DNA from 4 places in the Paenibacillus sp. FA6 genome. Region 3 is predicted to be linked to each of the others. Evidence: riboswitches for the same ligand, from Rfam matches in the RefSeq annotation. Region 3 holds a riboswitch; each other region holds the start of a gene.

Region 1 (4,220 bases), 130 kb from region 3:
TCACCTTCATTAATGGATTCAGGATAGTAGCCACAAATATTCATCTGTGTTTGACCCGATCGCGTACCTCGGCTTGCTTGGCCGCATTAAAGCGAGTCTGGTAATCACCCGTTAGGTAACCGGTCACTCGACGCAGGCGATACATGGGCACGTCGATTTCCTTTGTTCCACAGTGTGGGCAGGTATCCCCGATAATGCCTTCGTAATGGCAAGCGCTACAACGATCAATAGGATGGTTAATGCTGAAATAGCCAATATTTTGTGATAATGCAAACTGAACTATTTTGAGAAAAGCAGTCTGGTTACTACGCACATTTCCATCTAATTCAATATAAGAGATAGCTCCTGCATTGCACAATTCATGAAAAGGGGCTTCAAGTGAAATCTTCCGCGCAGCTGGCAGGTTATAATACACCGGTACGTGAAAAGAATTAGTGTAGTATTCGCGGTCCGTTACGCCTGGAATGGACCCGAATACTTCTCGATCTTTTTTCGTGAACTTGCCTGACAGACCTTCAGCTGGTGTAGCCATCAACGTGATGTTAAGATCATGTTCTTCACTCTTCAGATCACAGTAGCGACGCATGGAGGAGATGAGTTCCAAGGCTTTGGTATATACTACATCACTTTCAGCGTGATGTTTACCATACATAGCCTTCATGCATTCACCCAGACCGATGAAACCTATGGACAGGCTACCGTGCTTCAAGCATTCTTCTACGGAGTCGTCAGGACCTAGCAGTTCTCCGCCTTCCCAGACCCCTTCACGCATCATAAAGTCCGAGGCTTTGGCAGGTTGGCGAGATTGGATTTTGTAACGGTGTAATAGTCCATCAAGTGCGATATCTAGGAAATGATAGAGATCTTGTTGGAATCCATCCTCATTAGGCTTGATATTGCCATTAACTACACCGTGTTTGATACCCAACTTAACAAGATTAATCGTATTGAAGGATAAGTTACCTTTACCAGACAAACGGTTGCGACCATGTCGATCGGCAAGCACACGAGTACGGCAACCCATCGTAGCGAATTCAGTATTGGGATCTGCTGGATCATAATACTGTAGGTTGAAGGGAGCATCTATGTTGGCGAAATTAGGATACAATCGTTTCGTTGAGCATTCAACCGCCTTCAAGAAAAGATCATAGTTAGGATCCCCTGGCGACTGATTGATACTACGTTTGCATTTGAAGATTTGAATGGGGAATACAGGTGTTTCGCCACATCCAAGCCCGTTCATGGTTGCGCTAAGTAAACTATCAATGATCATTTGACCTTCAAGTGAGGTGCATGTCCCATAATTGATGCTGGTGAATGGAATCTGACCTCCAGCGCGGCTGGACATCGTATTTAGGTTATGGATTAAGCTCTCAGCAGCTTGAAGGCATTCTGACCTAGTTTCTTGCATAGCAAAAGAATAAGAACGTGGATGAGAGTTGGGTAACGATAGGTTACCTAGATGGATGTTACACTCTTCGACCACAGAAGTCTCATTAAAGTAGTGTACCCCTTTTTGAAAATGTTTCGCAAATGACTTGGCGACATATGGAGCTAAATCATGATCCAGTTTGCTCCCGGAAACGCCGCCGTATTGAGAATTTTGCTGACATTGAAATATTATCGCAACTAAGGCCATCGCAGTTGAAATGGATTGTGGTGTGCGAACACTGCCACTTCCTGTACTGAAGCCCCGAGATAGAAGTTTGTCGAATGGAATGAAGATACAATTCGTGCTACCTACCGCGTATTGATCAAGATCATGTACATATAAATCATTATGATCCACGGCAGCCATGAGTTGTTTGGGGATTATGTAATATCTTGCGTACCATTTAGCATATTCACTGCCGAATTTCCCTATTTTCCCTGAAAAGCTTTCCCCATTCAGATTGGCATTCTCACGTAGCATTTCTACATTTAGACTCTCTGTAATATCGTGGCCAAAACCTGATACCTCATGTAGCATCTTTTCTTCCAAGGAGAAGCTACTTCTAGATTCCATAAGTACCATTATTATATTCCACCCTTCCTATTTCACCGTAGGATTTATTGTGTATGTCGAACAGGCAGGTCTCCTGACTTCCCAAGCAAACGGATTCGTGCTCCATATATAGATGGAGTTCGTTTATTCGGCAACTAGCGCCTTCCCATAAGCTTGTGCTCACAGTGGCAATGGCTGTGCCTATTCGACTGCAATATGCAGCTCGATTCTTGGGTTACAGTGGCGGGACCGTGATGGAATTGCACCATACTTCCCTTTTAAGATCCGGATTTGATGTACGAGCCGAATCACCTGTTTTCACTATATTTAGTGGCGCTATATAAATCTAACTCAATATATGGTGTTTGTAAACAAGTATTAATGAAAGATTCTCATGAAAAAATCATGAAAACCCTGCCAAGCCTTCTATGACTTGCGTTTGCGAGAAAGAATAAAATATTTGTGTTATATTTTGCGAAAAGAATGTGAAATGGTTACAATAGATCAAGAAATGTAAGAGGAGGAAATAAACATGGCGATTGCAGAAGTGACAGTCATTCCGATAGGAACGCAAACAACAAGTCTAAGTGCTTATGTTGCGGATATGCAGCGAGTTCTGAAAGATCAGCAGGGAATAACGTATCAATTAACATCGATGAGTACCATCATTGAAGGGCCTCTTGAATTAGTATGGAGTGCTATTGCCGCATTGCATGAATCTCCATTTCTATCGGGGGCAGAGAGAGTCTCTACGTCTGTTAAACTGGATGATCGTCGGGATAAGGCATCCTCTAGTGCACAGAAAATACAGTCGGTTCAAGAAAAATTAAAGTAATCTCAAATCTGCCAAAGAGTGACCATTGTTTTTTGGTAGATTAGAGTTGAAATAATGGTTTTCTGAAGGAAAGATGCTATTTATGCTGGTGTAGCTCAGGGGTGAGCAACACATTCGTAATGCGTAGGCCGGGGGTTCAATTCCCTTCACCAGCATCCTGCAAGACCTTATGTGGCGCGGATTCTCATATTTGAGAATCCGCGCTTCTTTTGCTAGATTAGAAAGTATAATTTTTTTCGTGGAACTTATTGTGTTGAAGTTAATTCGAAAAAGATCGAAACCGGAGGAAAAAGAGGGAAGTCTAACCCCTACTCCAAGAGAAGAAAGATGCATTCCGCCCCTGATAATAACTCTTGTACCAAAGACGCCGACAGGCGTTTTTCTTAATTTAAAACATATTTTTTAAGAGTTTAGTTATAAGCCGTTTCGAATCTTGTTTCTTACCATTTAATAATAGAAGAATATAAAAGAAATTCTTCAAAAAGAATGGGGTGAAGAAGTTGGATGATAAAGATGTAAGAGTGCTTATGATTTTGGATGCCTTTGACATAGGTGGAACAGAGACGCATGTTCTTTCTCTTACAAAAGAATTATTAAAACAAGGAGTATCAGTTTTTGTAGCAGGGGACGCAGGGCCTTTGGAAAATAAATTTAGAATGCTGTCATGTGAAGTCTATAATTATAAAAAAAATAAGGAAGAATTTGTTGAATGGACACGAACCAAAGGAATAAACTTGATCCACGCTCATTTGGAGAGTAGTGCCAGATATGCGGTACAATTATCTCAAAAGTTAAATATTCCGATGATTTATACGATTCACGGAACTTACTACGATAACTCGATATTGCACGAGGCAATCAATAAATGCTCAATTAAACCTACTTTTATTAGTGTCAGTATACCTGTTCAGAAATGGTTGGGAAATAAAGGTATCTATTCGATCCATGTCCCAAATGGGATTGATATGAATGAATTTGCTGTAAAGAAATCAGATCTCAAGGAAAAATTAAATATCCCTGAAAAATCTAGAGTTTTACTGTACGCCAGCAGACTGGAAGATGAGAAATATGAGATATGCAAGCTGTTGTTAAAGGCATGTGAAAATAAATTGCTTAAAGAGTTTCCAGACATGCATCTTCTTATTGCCGGTGACGGTATGAAGACCGAAAAAATAAAAACGCGTATTAACGAAACAATCAAATCAAATCGCATCCAGTATATAGGGAATCGATTGGATATGCCTGATTTGTATTCAATAAGTAATTATGTTGTGGGAACTGGAAGAGTTGCTTTGGAAGCCATATTTTGTGAGCGACCAGTAATAGCTATCGGTGCAGCTGGAACCTTCGGATTGGTAACATTAGATAATTTTGATAAGGCAATGCAGTATTACTTTTGTG
Region 2 (4,220 bases), 540 kb from region 3:
ATGGGCGATCACTTAGATCAATCAGTTGTAATCTGGACATGATGTCATCAATAATGGTTGCAGAATTATTACCCCGATCTCGTCCGAGCCAGTCTTGAAATGGGTATCTACCCATTTCTATAATATCTCGAACCGGATAATGAATCGCAGGAAGACCATCTTGCTGGAGTACGGCTAACATCTGAGATAGCTCCCGTCGACTATAGTCCGAGACATGACGTCCCTGAATCATAAGTTCCCCGCTACTGACCTTATCGACTCCAGATATTAGTTGGAGAAGTGTTGATTTACCACTCCCATTAGGACCGATGATGCCCCACCACTCACCTTCTCGTATCGACCAATCTACATCTCGAAGTGCGGAGAATTCACCATATTTTTTGGATACCTTTGTCACCTCGATCATATCATACCTCCGTTCCTCTGCTTCTTATTACGGTACAGCAAATAAGCAAAGAACGGCGCACCTATGAATGCTGTAACAACTCCAAGCGGAATTTCCGTAGGAGCAAGAAGTGAACGCGCAACGGTATCACACCACATGGTGAAGATCGCGCCCCCAAGTGCTGATAATGGAACGATAAGTCGATAATCAGGTCCGGTAATCAATCTAATGATATGAGGAATAACGAGTCCTACAAATCCAATCACACCGGATACGGATACAGCCGCTGCTGTAAGCAAGGTGGATATGATCAATGTTCTCAGCTTAAGTCGCTCCACATGAAGACCCATATGCGCAGCCTGACGTTCGCCAAGTGCCATTAAATTCAAAGAACGTGCACTACCCCAAATAACAACAAATCCAACCAATACGTATGGCAACAGCATAAGTGTATATGACCATCCGCGGAAACTAAGTCCCCCCATCGTCCAGAACATGATCTCATTAATCGTCTGCTTCGACATCACAGTTAAGAAGGATACGATTGCACCTAGAAATGATTGCATAACAACACCGGATAAGATCAGACTATTTGTGGGGATCTTACCTCCATCGCGTGCTAAAGATAGGACTCCCCAAAGAGTCAATATGCCAGTTAAGAAAGCAACCAAAGGAAGAGTCCAAGCACCTACAAGTGAATACTGCATTCCGAAAAAAATAATAACAGCCGCACCAACAGAAGACCCAGAAGATACTCCAAGCGTAAATGGGTCAGCTAGGGGATTACGCAATACTCCCTGAAATCCAGAACCAGCAACTGCAAGTGCCGCGCCAACCAGCATACCTAGTATAATTCTAGGCAATCGCACCTTAAGCAGTATCTGTTCATATGCAGGACTCCATGTTGGAGTGATCGCATCACCAGCCCAAGGTAATCGGTGCAATAGAATCCCTATAATATCCTTGATAGGGAGCTCCACAGCCCCCATTCCAAGGCAGAGCAGGAAGCTCACGATAAGCAAGATTACCCCAAGTCCTCCATACCCAGCCAGTTTTTTACTCATGGCTTCATAAGTTCAGGATAAATAGCATTTGCAATGACTTTAAGACCTTCTGTCACCCGTGGACCCGGACGGCTAAGCAGGTTATCATCTAATGCATGAATAGCATCATTCTTAACCGCTGTAATTTTATTCCAGCCACTGCGAGCTTTAATAATCTGGTCTAATGTTTCCTTTGTATTCTCATCAATGACATTCTTGGAGTACAGAATGACATCAGGATTATCATTAATGATTTTCTCTTCACTGATTTCATTCCAACCCACCATATCTCCGGCAACGTTAACTCCGCCAGCTAGGGTGATTAACTCGTCCATAAACTCTCCACTACCTACCGTCCAGCCTAGGGAAAACTCAATATATACTTTCTTTTTCTGATCAGGAGTAAGTGATTTAACCGCTTCTGTCACTTCATCTCGCTCTTGTTTCATTTTTTCTGTAACGATCTTCGCTTCTGCTTGATGATCTGTAATCTGACCATACAATTCAATATTTGCAATGACATCATCCACCGATTTCGGATCTGTCTTGAAGATCGTAATTCCTAGACCACGCAGCTTCTCAGTAGCTTCTACACTCATAGAAATACCTGTAAGGACAAGATCTGGTTGTGCCGCAATAATCGCTTCCTCGTTTGGATTGTACAGACCACCCATTTTGGGCTTCGTTGTCACAGCTTCTGGATAATCATCATAATCAGATACTCCAACAACTTGATCATCTAATCCTAGCGCGAACAAGGCTTCCGTCTCGGCTGGGGAAATAGATACAATCTGCTTCGGAGCCTCTGTAAATGTAAATGTTTCACCTGTCGCATCCGCTACGGTTAGTGGATATTCCGTTCTCAATTCATTTGCCTGTTCTACGGGTGGAGTGACTTGTTCTGTAGGTGTTGGTGCTTGCCCTGTTACTTGCTTCGGTTCATTGTTACTTCCACAAGCCGCAAGTGATAGTACGAGTATGAGCGCTAAAGCCCCTGTGGTCCAATTCTTCCAAATTTGTTTCATTATTATTTCTCTCCTCTATCTTCTTATTCCATCATGTGCGAGATGCTTTCCTTGTTATTTCAATGAATCCCCTTTTCGAAAGGATATACGCATAGCAAAAACCCTGATCCTCTATTTCTAGAAAGAACCAGGGATTACGTCTGTACAGGCATCATATGTTACTACTATAGATGCCGTATGTTATGTACCTAAAATAAATCACAGGCACTTCCACAAGCCAAACGTAACCCTTTCCTCGAAGGATCGTCGTACTTCTCATAAGGCAGGTCTCCTGACTCACAGGTTAGCTAACATTCCTGATTCACAGTGGCGGGACCGTGCCGGATTCACACCGGCTTCCCCTTTAACTAGAGTTAAAAGCAATTATTTCAGCTTCTACATTCCTAGACCTTATAAGGTTATTATATTCATTTAAGCACAGTTCTTGCTTCTCTATTCAAAATTATAGATCAAAAAGAGATACCTTACAAACCAATTGTTAACAAGACCTTATAGTTCGAGTTCAAAAAGTCGGATTTTTGAACATCCTCTAAATATTGGGTCATTTTAAGCGTCCTACCCATTGCCCCTCATACATCGTAAGCTTCAACGATAACAAGCTTCCCGGATCAACGGTGAAATCCCAGAACATCAAGTCAGGAATCGTCATCGTGGCGAGTTGTCTGATGACCCCACCATGTGTAACAAGCAGTATAGAACGCATAGGGTTGTCGTTATCTTCTTCTTTCATAATACACACCAAACTGTCCATAAAGTCCACCAGTCTCTGCTGAAAACATCCCCAAGATTCTCCTCCTGGCGGAGTCACCGTTTGAGGATTGTCCAGCCATTCTCTATACATATCAGAATGCTTTAACTGATCGTAGGTCTGCCCCTCCCAATCTCCGAAATCCATCTCTCGCAAACGTTTATCAAAAGCCACCTGATCAGCTGAAGTAGGATATATCAAATCTAACGTTTCCCTACATCTCTTCAGATCACTGCAGAATACCTTTTGGAACACCCTTTCTTTAAGGGCTTCTTTCACTGACAAAAGCTCCAACTGTGACTCTTCGAGTATTCCTATATCCGTATGTCCCAAATAACGTTTGTCCCTGTTCCACTGCGTTCTGCCATGCCGAATACATACCAATTCTAACTCCATAATGTTCCACCCCAACCCCATATAGCAATAATACATAACACGAGGAATAACAGCGATGCGACTAGCATCAACCGTATGGTTGACTTAATATCCCCCTTAGCCATTGGACGTAAGAACTCACCCATATAGGCGCGAAAAGATACATCACCGTGATACGTATTCTCACCCCCGAGCCGGATACCTAGAGCTCCAGCTACAGCTGATTCAGGAAATCCACTATTAGGACTCGGATGGAGACGGGCGTCATGTCTTATGGTGCGATATGACCTTTTATAATCAAGACGCATAAGCCAACTACTAACGACCAATAGTACCCCTGTTATTCGAGCTGGAATGAAATTAGCGGCATCATCCAATCGGGCCGAAGCCCATCCTAAGTTGATATATTTATCATTCTTGTAACCAACCATGGAATCTAATGTATTCACAGCACGATAAGCCATCGCCAGTGGGGCTCCTCCAATAAGTGCATAGAACAACGGTGACACAATGGCATCAACAATATTCTCTGCGACGGTCTCGACTGTTCCGCGAACAATCTCAGGCTCTTCCAAATGGTCTGTGTCACGTCCAACAATCATGCCAAGTGCTTGCCTCGCAGCAGGTAGATCCCCTCGGTCAAG
Region 3 (4,220 bases):
AGTCCTTCACGAAGTGCAGGCTCATCGACTTGAATCATCTCAATGCCAGCCTTCTCCAACGCCTCTACTTCCTCCCTTAATGCCAAAGCAATCTGGAAGGCCACTTCATTACGAGGAAGATCATCACGTACAAAGGACCAGTTCAATATCGTCAATGGGCCTGTCAACATACCCTTCATCGGTTTATCTGTTAACGACTGTGCGTACACACTTTCTTTCACAGTCATCGGAGCAATGAATTCTACATCTCCGTAAATCACCGGCGGCTTCACACAGCGTGAGCCATAGGATTGTACCCAACCATTCAATGTAAATGCGAACCCATTCAATTTCTCACCGAAAAATTCAACCATATCCGTTCTTTCAAATTCGCCATGAACTAATACATCTATCCCAATCTCTTCTTGTAATTTAACCCAGATTTGAATCTGCTCTTGAATGAACTTCTCATATTGCTCGTTCGTCCATTCTCCCTTTCTCCAATTCTGACGTGCCTTTCTGATCTCGGGTGACTGTGGGAAGCTACCAATCGTCGTCGTTGGTAAGAATGGAAGTTGCCATTTCTCTTGTTGGCTAACGTGGCGCTTATCGAACGTACTCTTTCTTGTCGATGGCTGTGTATCTATATTAGCAGCAGCTTGTCGAACATGAACACGATTTCTCGACTGAGATGCATTAAGTGCTTCGACTGCCTTTCGACTATAATCTAACTTTACTTGTACATCCTCTTGACTACCACTAGCAGCTTGCGTAAGAAGAACAATCTCATCTAACTTCTCATCCGCATAGGCCAGAGCATCTCGTAACACAGGATCTAATGCTGTTTCTGGTTTAGTGGTCACCGGAACATGCAGTAGGCTGCAAGATGGTTGAACGATAATACGATCATAAGATACAAATTCAGAGAGCTCTTTCAGCAATTGAAGCGGAGTTTCAAGATTAGAACGCCAAATGTTACGTCCGTCAATCACACCGGCACCCAATGTTTTCCCTTCAGGGAATCCGAACTTCTTAATCGACTGCAAATTCTGTTCTAATCCATGAACTAGGTCAAGCCCGAATCCCTGAACTGGTAGTGAAACAATCTCTTCATAATGATCGACCGCTTCAAAATACGTTTGTAGCATCACATTCAATTCTGGTGCTGCTTCATGCAAGGCTGTATAAATACGACGAATTCGTACCAGATCCTCTTGCGTTATCGATGTAACAAGAATAGGCTCATCAATTTGTAGCCACTGAACACCCTCTTGTGCTAGTTCCTGTACAATTTGTGTGTAGATCGGTAGGAATTGCTCTATTAGATCATCTAGTTGATCCGGCTCATAACCTTTGGATAGTTTCAAATAAGTATACAATCCAATCAATACAGGTTTCCCTTCGATTCCCAGCTTTTCTTTCGCTTCTTGATAGGCTTTGAGTGGGCGGTTCTCAGTAAGCGTTGGGACTGCCCCATTCAGTTCTGGCACAATATAATGATAATTGGTATTAAACCATTTGGTCATTTCACATGCTGCCGCACCCTTATCTCCTCTTGCCATAGCGTAATAGGTAGAGAACGGAACAACGCCTCCTTCATAATGAAAGCGTTCGGGTACAAGTCCAAACATTGCTGTCGCATCCAGTATATGATCATAGTACGAGAAATCATTTACAGGAATAAGGTCAATTCCTTTCTCTTGCTGAAGCTTCAAATGATCCAATCGAATACTCTCCAACTGACTCGTTAGTTGCGTTTCATCAAGCTTGCCTGCCCAGTATGCTTCTAGTGTCTTCTTCCATTCTCTATTAGCTCCAATACGCGGATAACCTAGATTACTATTCTTTAACATGTGTAAATAACTCCTCCTCATATTTCCTTATAACTAAATTTCATATCAAAAAAGACATCTCTCTCCTCAATAAAAAGGATAAAGATGCCTCAAATATGCCTAGCTTGGCTGCAATCTTTAACACCTTCCTATCTCCCGTAGGTAAAGCAGTGCTGTCTAAATAGGTAGGTCTCCTGGCTCCAGAATCGTAATCTATCTGCTCCCCTTCCCGATCCTAAAATCAGTGGTTACTTAGCAGCGACTCCTCTGTTACAGTGGCGGGACCGCGTCGGTATTACACCGAACTTCCCTTTTAAGCTCAAGCTATATAAACTAGAGCACCTATTTCCACAATATTCATTTGTCATTGTCTTATATGCATAATATACATTAGTGTGAATTTTCATGCAACTATATCATTTAATTAGTTCTCCCACCATTATAGTCGTGATTAATTCAAATATCAAATACAAAAAGCCGGATTCTCATCCGACTTCGTACAATTCGTATAGCACTAAATTCGTCATATTCCTAGAATCAAGCTACTTCATCCTACTAATTGGTAGACCAAATTAACTACAACTTGCCCAGCGATCATCCCCTGGATAGGGGCATTTCTTATCTCTAAACTTCGCTATAACTGGCACGATACAGCCACATAACGTGCAAGTATGATTATTCATTAGCTTGGTACAGCCACTACATATCTGTAATCGTTCGACATATACCGCATCGGTTACACTTTGCTCTGGAGTTAATTTAACTGAAGAGAGTATACGAGCAATTTGCTGATCCGTTACTCTGTACTCTTCACGGCATCCTTTACATGTAGCGTCTTGTCCAATCATTCCGCAATCAGTTCTAGCACCGTTACCGACATTGGAGCAAGCTTCACTTGAATATCTGTTCCAATCTGTTTAAATGCAGTGAATTCAGATGGTGCAACATTGTCAGGTTGATCAAATGTATTATGAGCATCCATTGTTGCAGCCTTTAATTCCGTTCCGCTTATTTTCACGTTACTTCCAGTTAATCCACGCAGATCAATGTTCAAATCTGCCCCATCTTGATGACTCAAGTTACACAAGCTAATATGGATTACACCTTGCTTATCTCTGGAAGCAGATACAGACACTTGCGGTATCTTGTTGCCATCCAGCTCATAATCCGCGGTCACGGTATGGCTATATAGAAGCTCAGCATCTTGATGCACCTTATACATATCAAATACATGGTACGTAGGTGTAAGAATCATTTTCTCGCCTTCTGTCAAAATAACGGATTGCAATACATTCACGACTTGAGCAATATTCGCCATCTCCACCCGATCACAGTGTTCATGGAAAATATGGAAGGTCAATCCTGCAACCAATGCGTCACGAATGGTGTTCTGTTGATACAAGAAACCTGGATTCGTTCCTGGCTCTACATCGAACCAAGTGCCCCACTCATCTACGATAAGTCCTACACGCTTCTCAGGATCATGGCGATCCATGATAGTTGTATGTTTCGTAATCAACTCATCCATCCATAACGCCTTCTTTAACGTGATGAACCAATCAGACTCCTCAAATCCTGTAGCTGCGCCCTTGTTAGCCCAGTCTCCAGGGAGAGTATAGTAATGCAGACTGATTGCATCCATGTGGCGATGTGCATTTGCCATCAGGACTTCCATCCACTGATAGTCATCCACATTCGGGCCACAAGCAATTTTGTGAATTTTATTGTCCCCATAGTTACGGACATAGGTCTGAAATTGGCGGTATAGGTCAGCATAATATTCAGGACGCATATTACCACCGCAGCCCCAGTTCTCATTACCTACTCCGAAATATTTAACTTTCCATGGCTTATCTTGACCGTTCTCACTGCGCAATTCCGCCATCGGAGACACGCCATCAAAGGTCATATACTCCACCCATTCAGACATTTCCTGAACGGTGCCACTACCCACATTCCCAGATATATAAGGCTCGCACTCTAGCATCTCACATAATAGAAGAAACTCATGTGTTCCAAAGTGGTTATTCTCCACTAGACCGCCCCAATGCGTATTAACCATTTGCTTACGATTCTCACGTGGTCCGATGCCATCCTTCCAATGATATTCATCAGCGAAGCAGCCTCCCGGCCAGCGTAATACAGGTATCTTAATATGTTTTAGAGCCTTAACCACGTCATTACGAATCCCAGCAGTATTAGGAATAGGTGAATCCTCTCCTACCCAGAACCCTTCGTAAATACACCGTCCCAAGTGCTCGGAGAAATGACCATAAATGTTACGGTTAATTGTACCCGTTGGTTGATCTGCATGAATCGTAATTTGATTGACCATTGTACAGCCTCACTTTCAGTTATTAATATTTGTATTATGTTTTAATAAACGTATTAACCATAAGTTTAATACTC
Region 4 (4,220 bases), 2.5 Mb from region 3:
TTCTTGAAAGACTATTACTATAAAGCTGTGGCCATTGCCGAAATCCGAACCTTTTCGAGAGAACATACGCTGTATACGAATGTTCTTTATCCGGATCAAAATATGGGTCTTTTCAACTCGACGAGTGACTACAACCATATGATTATCCTTCTGAGAGATCGGATGCAGACTTACACAAACACCCTTGCAGGGAAAAGTGCCTTCCGGATCGGCTCTTCGACGAATGCTTGCAATGTACGCCAAATCAGCGGGTCAACGTGGTTATTTTCAGAATATTTTAGCGCATCACTTGCGTATGCAAATCCTGATTATATTTGGGAGCGTGTATTTGAAATTACCTTAAGCCCTAAGGTTACATTGGAATGATAAGGTTGATTTAATATAATACCAAGTCAGAACCAAAGGCTGGAACCACAAAAATGGGTGGTCAGCCTTTGGTTTTTTTGGCAGATTGTATTAAGACCAATTAGATTGTACAGATTTCCATTTTGCAAGTTTAAGAGCATGTGGTTATAATGAAATGTTAAAAGGATTTTGCAGTTACTGATATTATGCACAATACATAGCTTCTAAGTGGTAAGCTTCGATAATACGAGAAAGCATAGACTGCATACCTTGCGAGGGGCGGTCTATTTGTTAAGCTTAGCTGACTTTGTTGTTGTGATATCATCAGATCAACAGAAATAGAGATTTTACTAATATAAAGGATAGGGTGAGTATGAAGGAAATTACTTCTCGAGTAACGATATTTGCATCGATACAATGGGTGTTTTTCATTTTTGCTAACATTGTCGTTGTGCCGATTTCAATCGGTTTAGCTTTTGATTTACCTCCCCATGAGGTGGCTACAATTCTACGAAGTTCGCTAATTGTGACAGGTGTCGCGTGTATTTTGCAGGGCTTAATTGGGCATCGGTTTCCCTTGATGGAAGGTCATTCCGGTGTCATGTGGGCTTTAATTCTTAACTTATGCTTATCTGCTCCTACACTTGGACTTAGTCTGGTCGAAATCGGAGGGGGAATTGCTACAGGAATGCTGCTTGCCGGGGCTCTAATTATGATATTGGCTGCCTGTAATGCGATTCCTTTTATTCGTAAGATATTCGGCCCAATGGTGATGAACGTATTTTTGTTACTGTTAACGTTTCAGCTCGCTTTTATTTTTTTTAAAGGTATGTTGACAGTGAATGAAGATGGGACATTGGATTTGCCGATCACATTGTTTTCATTAGGAATTGCTATCTTTGTAGCTCTCTTAAAAATTAAAGGAAGTAAGAACATAGGAAACTTTTCATTATTAATCGGCATCGTCGTAGGATGGAGCCTTTATGCTATGTTCTTTCCAACTGCAAACTCCCTAAGTGGGAACGAAGTTGGTGTTTTTTCGATATTTCCACTGGGCAGTCCAAATTTACAATTTGGGATTATCACTATTACTTTTTTAGGCTGTTTTATTAATATGAGCAATACGATCGCATCTCTTCAAGCAGCTTCTAAACTATTAAATGAAAAGGCTTCAACGAGTCAATATCGAAACTCCCTTTTCTTAACAGGTGCATATTGTATGGTAGCATCGTTATTCGGGCTTGTGTCTTACGCACCGTTTGCTTCTTCTATCGGATTTTTGGAAAGTACGCAAATCTTTCATCGAAAGCCATTCTTTATTGGAGGAGCACTTATTATCATTCTAGGAATCATTCCGTCCCTTGGGGTAATGCTGGCAACACTCCCGATCTCAGTGGGGAACGCAGTACTATTTATTGCCTATCTTCAGTTGTTGGGAACTTCTTTTAAAAGTTTAAAGGGATACACATTTGATTCGATCACTATTCATAGGGTTGCAGCACCAGTTCTCATAGGGGTAAGTCTGATGTCAATAGATGTTAAGCTATTCGCTAATCTACCTGCTGTTGTACAACCCATAATTAGTAATGGATTCATCATGGGAGTCCTTATTTCTCTGATCATGGAGACTACCATTAAATGGGGAGATATTGACAAGAAAATATTAACATGACAAAAGAAGATATATTAGATATGATGATGACCAAGATAATAAAATAAGAAAAACAGGTGCCGATGTTTTCGTTCGATAGACTGAACGATGAATTGGTTAAAAGGGAAGTGGGTGACAATCCCACGCGGTCCCGCCGCTGTAATAGAGGAGTCCTTGCAAGAAACCACTGGGAAACTGGGAAGGTTGTAGGGATGATGATACTTGAGCCAGAATACCTGCCTGTTTTGATATACCTTAACTCTACGATGGATAGGAAGGTGTTTTTTAGTGCACGCTAATCAGCTGTTTACTCTATTAAACCCCTTAACTATGTCATGTTGAGGGGTTTTTTTATTGTGTTGGTGTCATCACGTTTTTTACTATGAGCAAGAGAATGAGAGGAAGTTTGTACAAATGAGAAATAATAGATTCATAGCTTGGTTACTTGTTGTAAGTGTATTTTTGTCCATGTTTTCAACTAGTTTGACTGTGTCATATGCGGATGTAATAAAATCTGTACCACAAGTACATACGAATATGGAAGAGGAAGATACAGAAAGTCCAATTATTGTAGTAGAAGGACTAGTAAATAATGAGGAAGTAACAGAAAGGGAATTTGGTTTTAAAGTAACGGTCACAGACCATGTATATCATGATATAACGCCAGAGGTTAGGTTAAATGGCGTTGTCATATCAGCCTCAAATGAGGAATACAAAGTTTCTCTAGATGCTGGCGATAATATAGTTATAATAACTGCAATAGACGGAGCAGGAAATAAGGCAGAGGAAACTCTAGTCGTCCATTACAAAGAAGTCTTCAACAAAGTAAGATCCACCGATGTAATAAAGGAACAGTTAGATAAGAATCTTACTTTTCTTGTTCAAACCGTAGATAATCCGACATTTGGAACGATTAGCGGAGAGTGGTCGATTCTATCACTAGCAAGAGCCAATTATCCTGTGCCTAGTAACTATTACGAAACTTACTATAGCAATGTAGTAAATAAAGTAATTGAATTAAGTTCAAATAAAAACAACAATGGTCATCTTGATAAAAATAAAAGTACAGAACATTCAAGAGTAATACTGGGACTCGGTTCCATTGGCAAAGATATAAGTGATGTCGGTGGGTACGATTTAAAGAAATCTCTAGCTGATTTTAATTATCTTCTAAGACAAGGTATTAATGGTCCTATCTTTGCTCTTATCGGACTTGATAGTAAGAACTACGAAGTACCACAAGTGCAAGGCGTGACCGTTCAAACAACGAGAGAAATGCTCATACAATATATTTTGAATGCAGAAATAAAGAAGGGTACTGATGCTGCAGCAGGATGGGCATTAGGCAGTGGGGGCCCAGATCCCGATATAACGGCAATGGCACTACAAGGACTTACGCCATATTATACAACGAACACGGATGTAGGAGCTGCAGTTGATCGGGCAATTACTTGGTTATCACAAGCTCAAAAGGACGATGGTAGTTATGCAAGTACGGGTAATTTTGCGGGCTTGGGTAGTAGCAACACTGAAAGTACTGCACAAGTTGTTGTAGCTTTAACCGGATTGGGTATCGATCCACATACAGATTCAAGATTTATCAAAAATGGAAAGTCAGCTATCGATGCTTTACTTACCTTTGCTTTACCTGAAGGTGGCTTTAAGCATATTGCATCAGGGCAAGTAGATGGAATGGCTACGGATCAAGGTACGTATGCACTTGTTGCTTATGATCGATTTGTAGATGGTAAAAACCGTCTTTATGATATGACTGATGAAGTACCAGAAGTACCAGAAGTACCAGAGTCACCAAAAGAAATAGAAGTAACCTTGCCATCTGGCGATCAACCAGAAGTTGTCATTCCAGAAGATGAGCTAGATTATATCATTCCTATCCATCTAGAGGATAGCAACAAAGAAATCACATTAGAAATCCCAGCTGATAAGAATTCGACGGTTAGTGTTAATTTGCCTGTGAACAGCAGTTTACCTGAATTAAAGGCTACGAAGGGGAATGTATCCTTAGTTATTCCGAAGGGTTCACAAGTGACAAGTGGTGATGCATCTGCACTTGAATTAATGACATCTAAAGATAAAACTGATGCGGCATTAATAAATAAAGTGAACGGGATTGTTCCTGAGGGTGAGAAGCTGGATAACATTATTCAAGCGTTCTCCATGGGCGGCAATACAAGGATAGAGTTTAGCCAATTTATTACGTTAA

Evidence for each region. Region 3 has a riboswitch for cobalamin ahead of metE (5-methyltetrahydropteroyltriglutamate--homocysteine S-methyltransferase). Riboswitches for the same ligand answer to the same signal wherever they lie in the genome.
Region 1: another riboswitch for cobalamin. It lies ahead of ACP8HI_RS19580 (anaerobic ribonucleoside triphosphate reductase); the one in region 3 lies ahead of metE (5-methyltetrahydropteroyltriglutamate--homocysteine S-methyltransferase).
Region 2: another riboswitch for cobalamin. It lies ahead of ACP8HI_RS16850 (ABC transporter substrate-binding protein); the one in region 3 lies ahead of metE (5-methyltetrahydropteroyltriglutamate--homocysteine S-methyltransferase).
Region 4: another riboswitch for cobalamin. It lies ahead of ACP8HI_RS02970 (S-layer homology domain-containing protein); the one in region 3 lies ahead of metE (5-methyltetrahydropteroyltriglutamate--homocysteine S-methyltransferase).

The regions. Positions count from the first base shown of each region.
Region 1 is NZ_CP188820.1:4,259,735-4,263,954, reverse strand. It holds gene nrdG (anaerobic ribonucleoside-triphosphate reductase activating protein) at 1-44, opposite strand, end outside; gene ACP8HI_RS19580 (anaerobic ribonucleoside triphosphate reductase) at 41-2,005, opposite strand; cobalamin riboswitch at 2,052-2,315, opposite strand; gene ACP8HI_RS19575 (MTH1187 family thiamine-binding protein) at 2,517-2,819, shown strand; tRNA gene ACP8HI_RS19570 (tRNA-Thr) at 2,904-2,974, shown strand; gene ACP8HI_RS19565 (glycosyltransferase) at 3,320-4,220, shown strand, end outside.
Region 2 is NZ_CP188820.1:3,592,177-3,596,396, forward strand. It holds gene ACP8HI_RS16840 (ABC transporter ATP-binding protein) at 1-406, opposite strand, end outside; gene ACP8HI_RS16845 (FecCD family ABC transporter permease) at 403-1,449, opposite strand; gene ACP8HI_RS16850 (ABC transporter substrate-binding protein) at 1,446-2,453, opposite strand; cobalamin riboswitch at 2,698-2,861, opposite strand; gene ACP8HI_RS16855 (histidine phosphatase family protein) at 2,995-3,597, opposite strand; gene cbiB (adenosylcobinamide-phosphate synthase CbiB) at 3,588-4,220, opposite strand, start outside.
Region 3 is NZ_CP188820.1:4,127,630-4,131,849, forward strand. It holds gene metE (5-methyltetrahydropteroyltriglutamate--homocysteine S-methyltransferase) at 1-1,832, opposite strand, end outside; cobalamin riboswitch at 1,979-2,172, opposite strand; gene ACP8HI_RS19015 (DUF6171 family protein) at 2,384-2,659, opposite strand; gene ACP8HI_RS19020 (alpha-N-arabinofuranosidase) at 2,656-4,146, opposite strand.
Region 4 is NZ_CP188820.1:648,867-653,086, forward strand. It holds gene ACP8HI_RS02960 (DUF4127 family protein) at 1-366, shown strand, start outside; gene ACP8HI_RS02965 (uracil/xanthine transporter) at 719-2,017, shown strand; cobalamin riboswitch at 2,055-2,254, shown strand; gene ACP8HI_RS02970 (S-layer homology domain-containing protein) at 2,411-4,220, shown strand, end outside.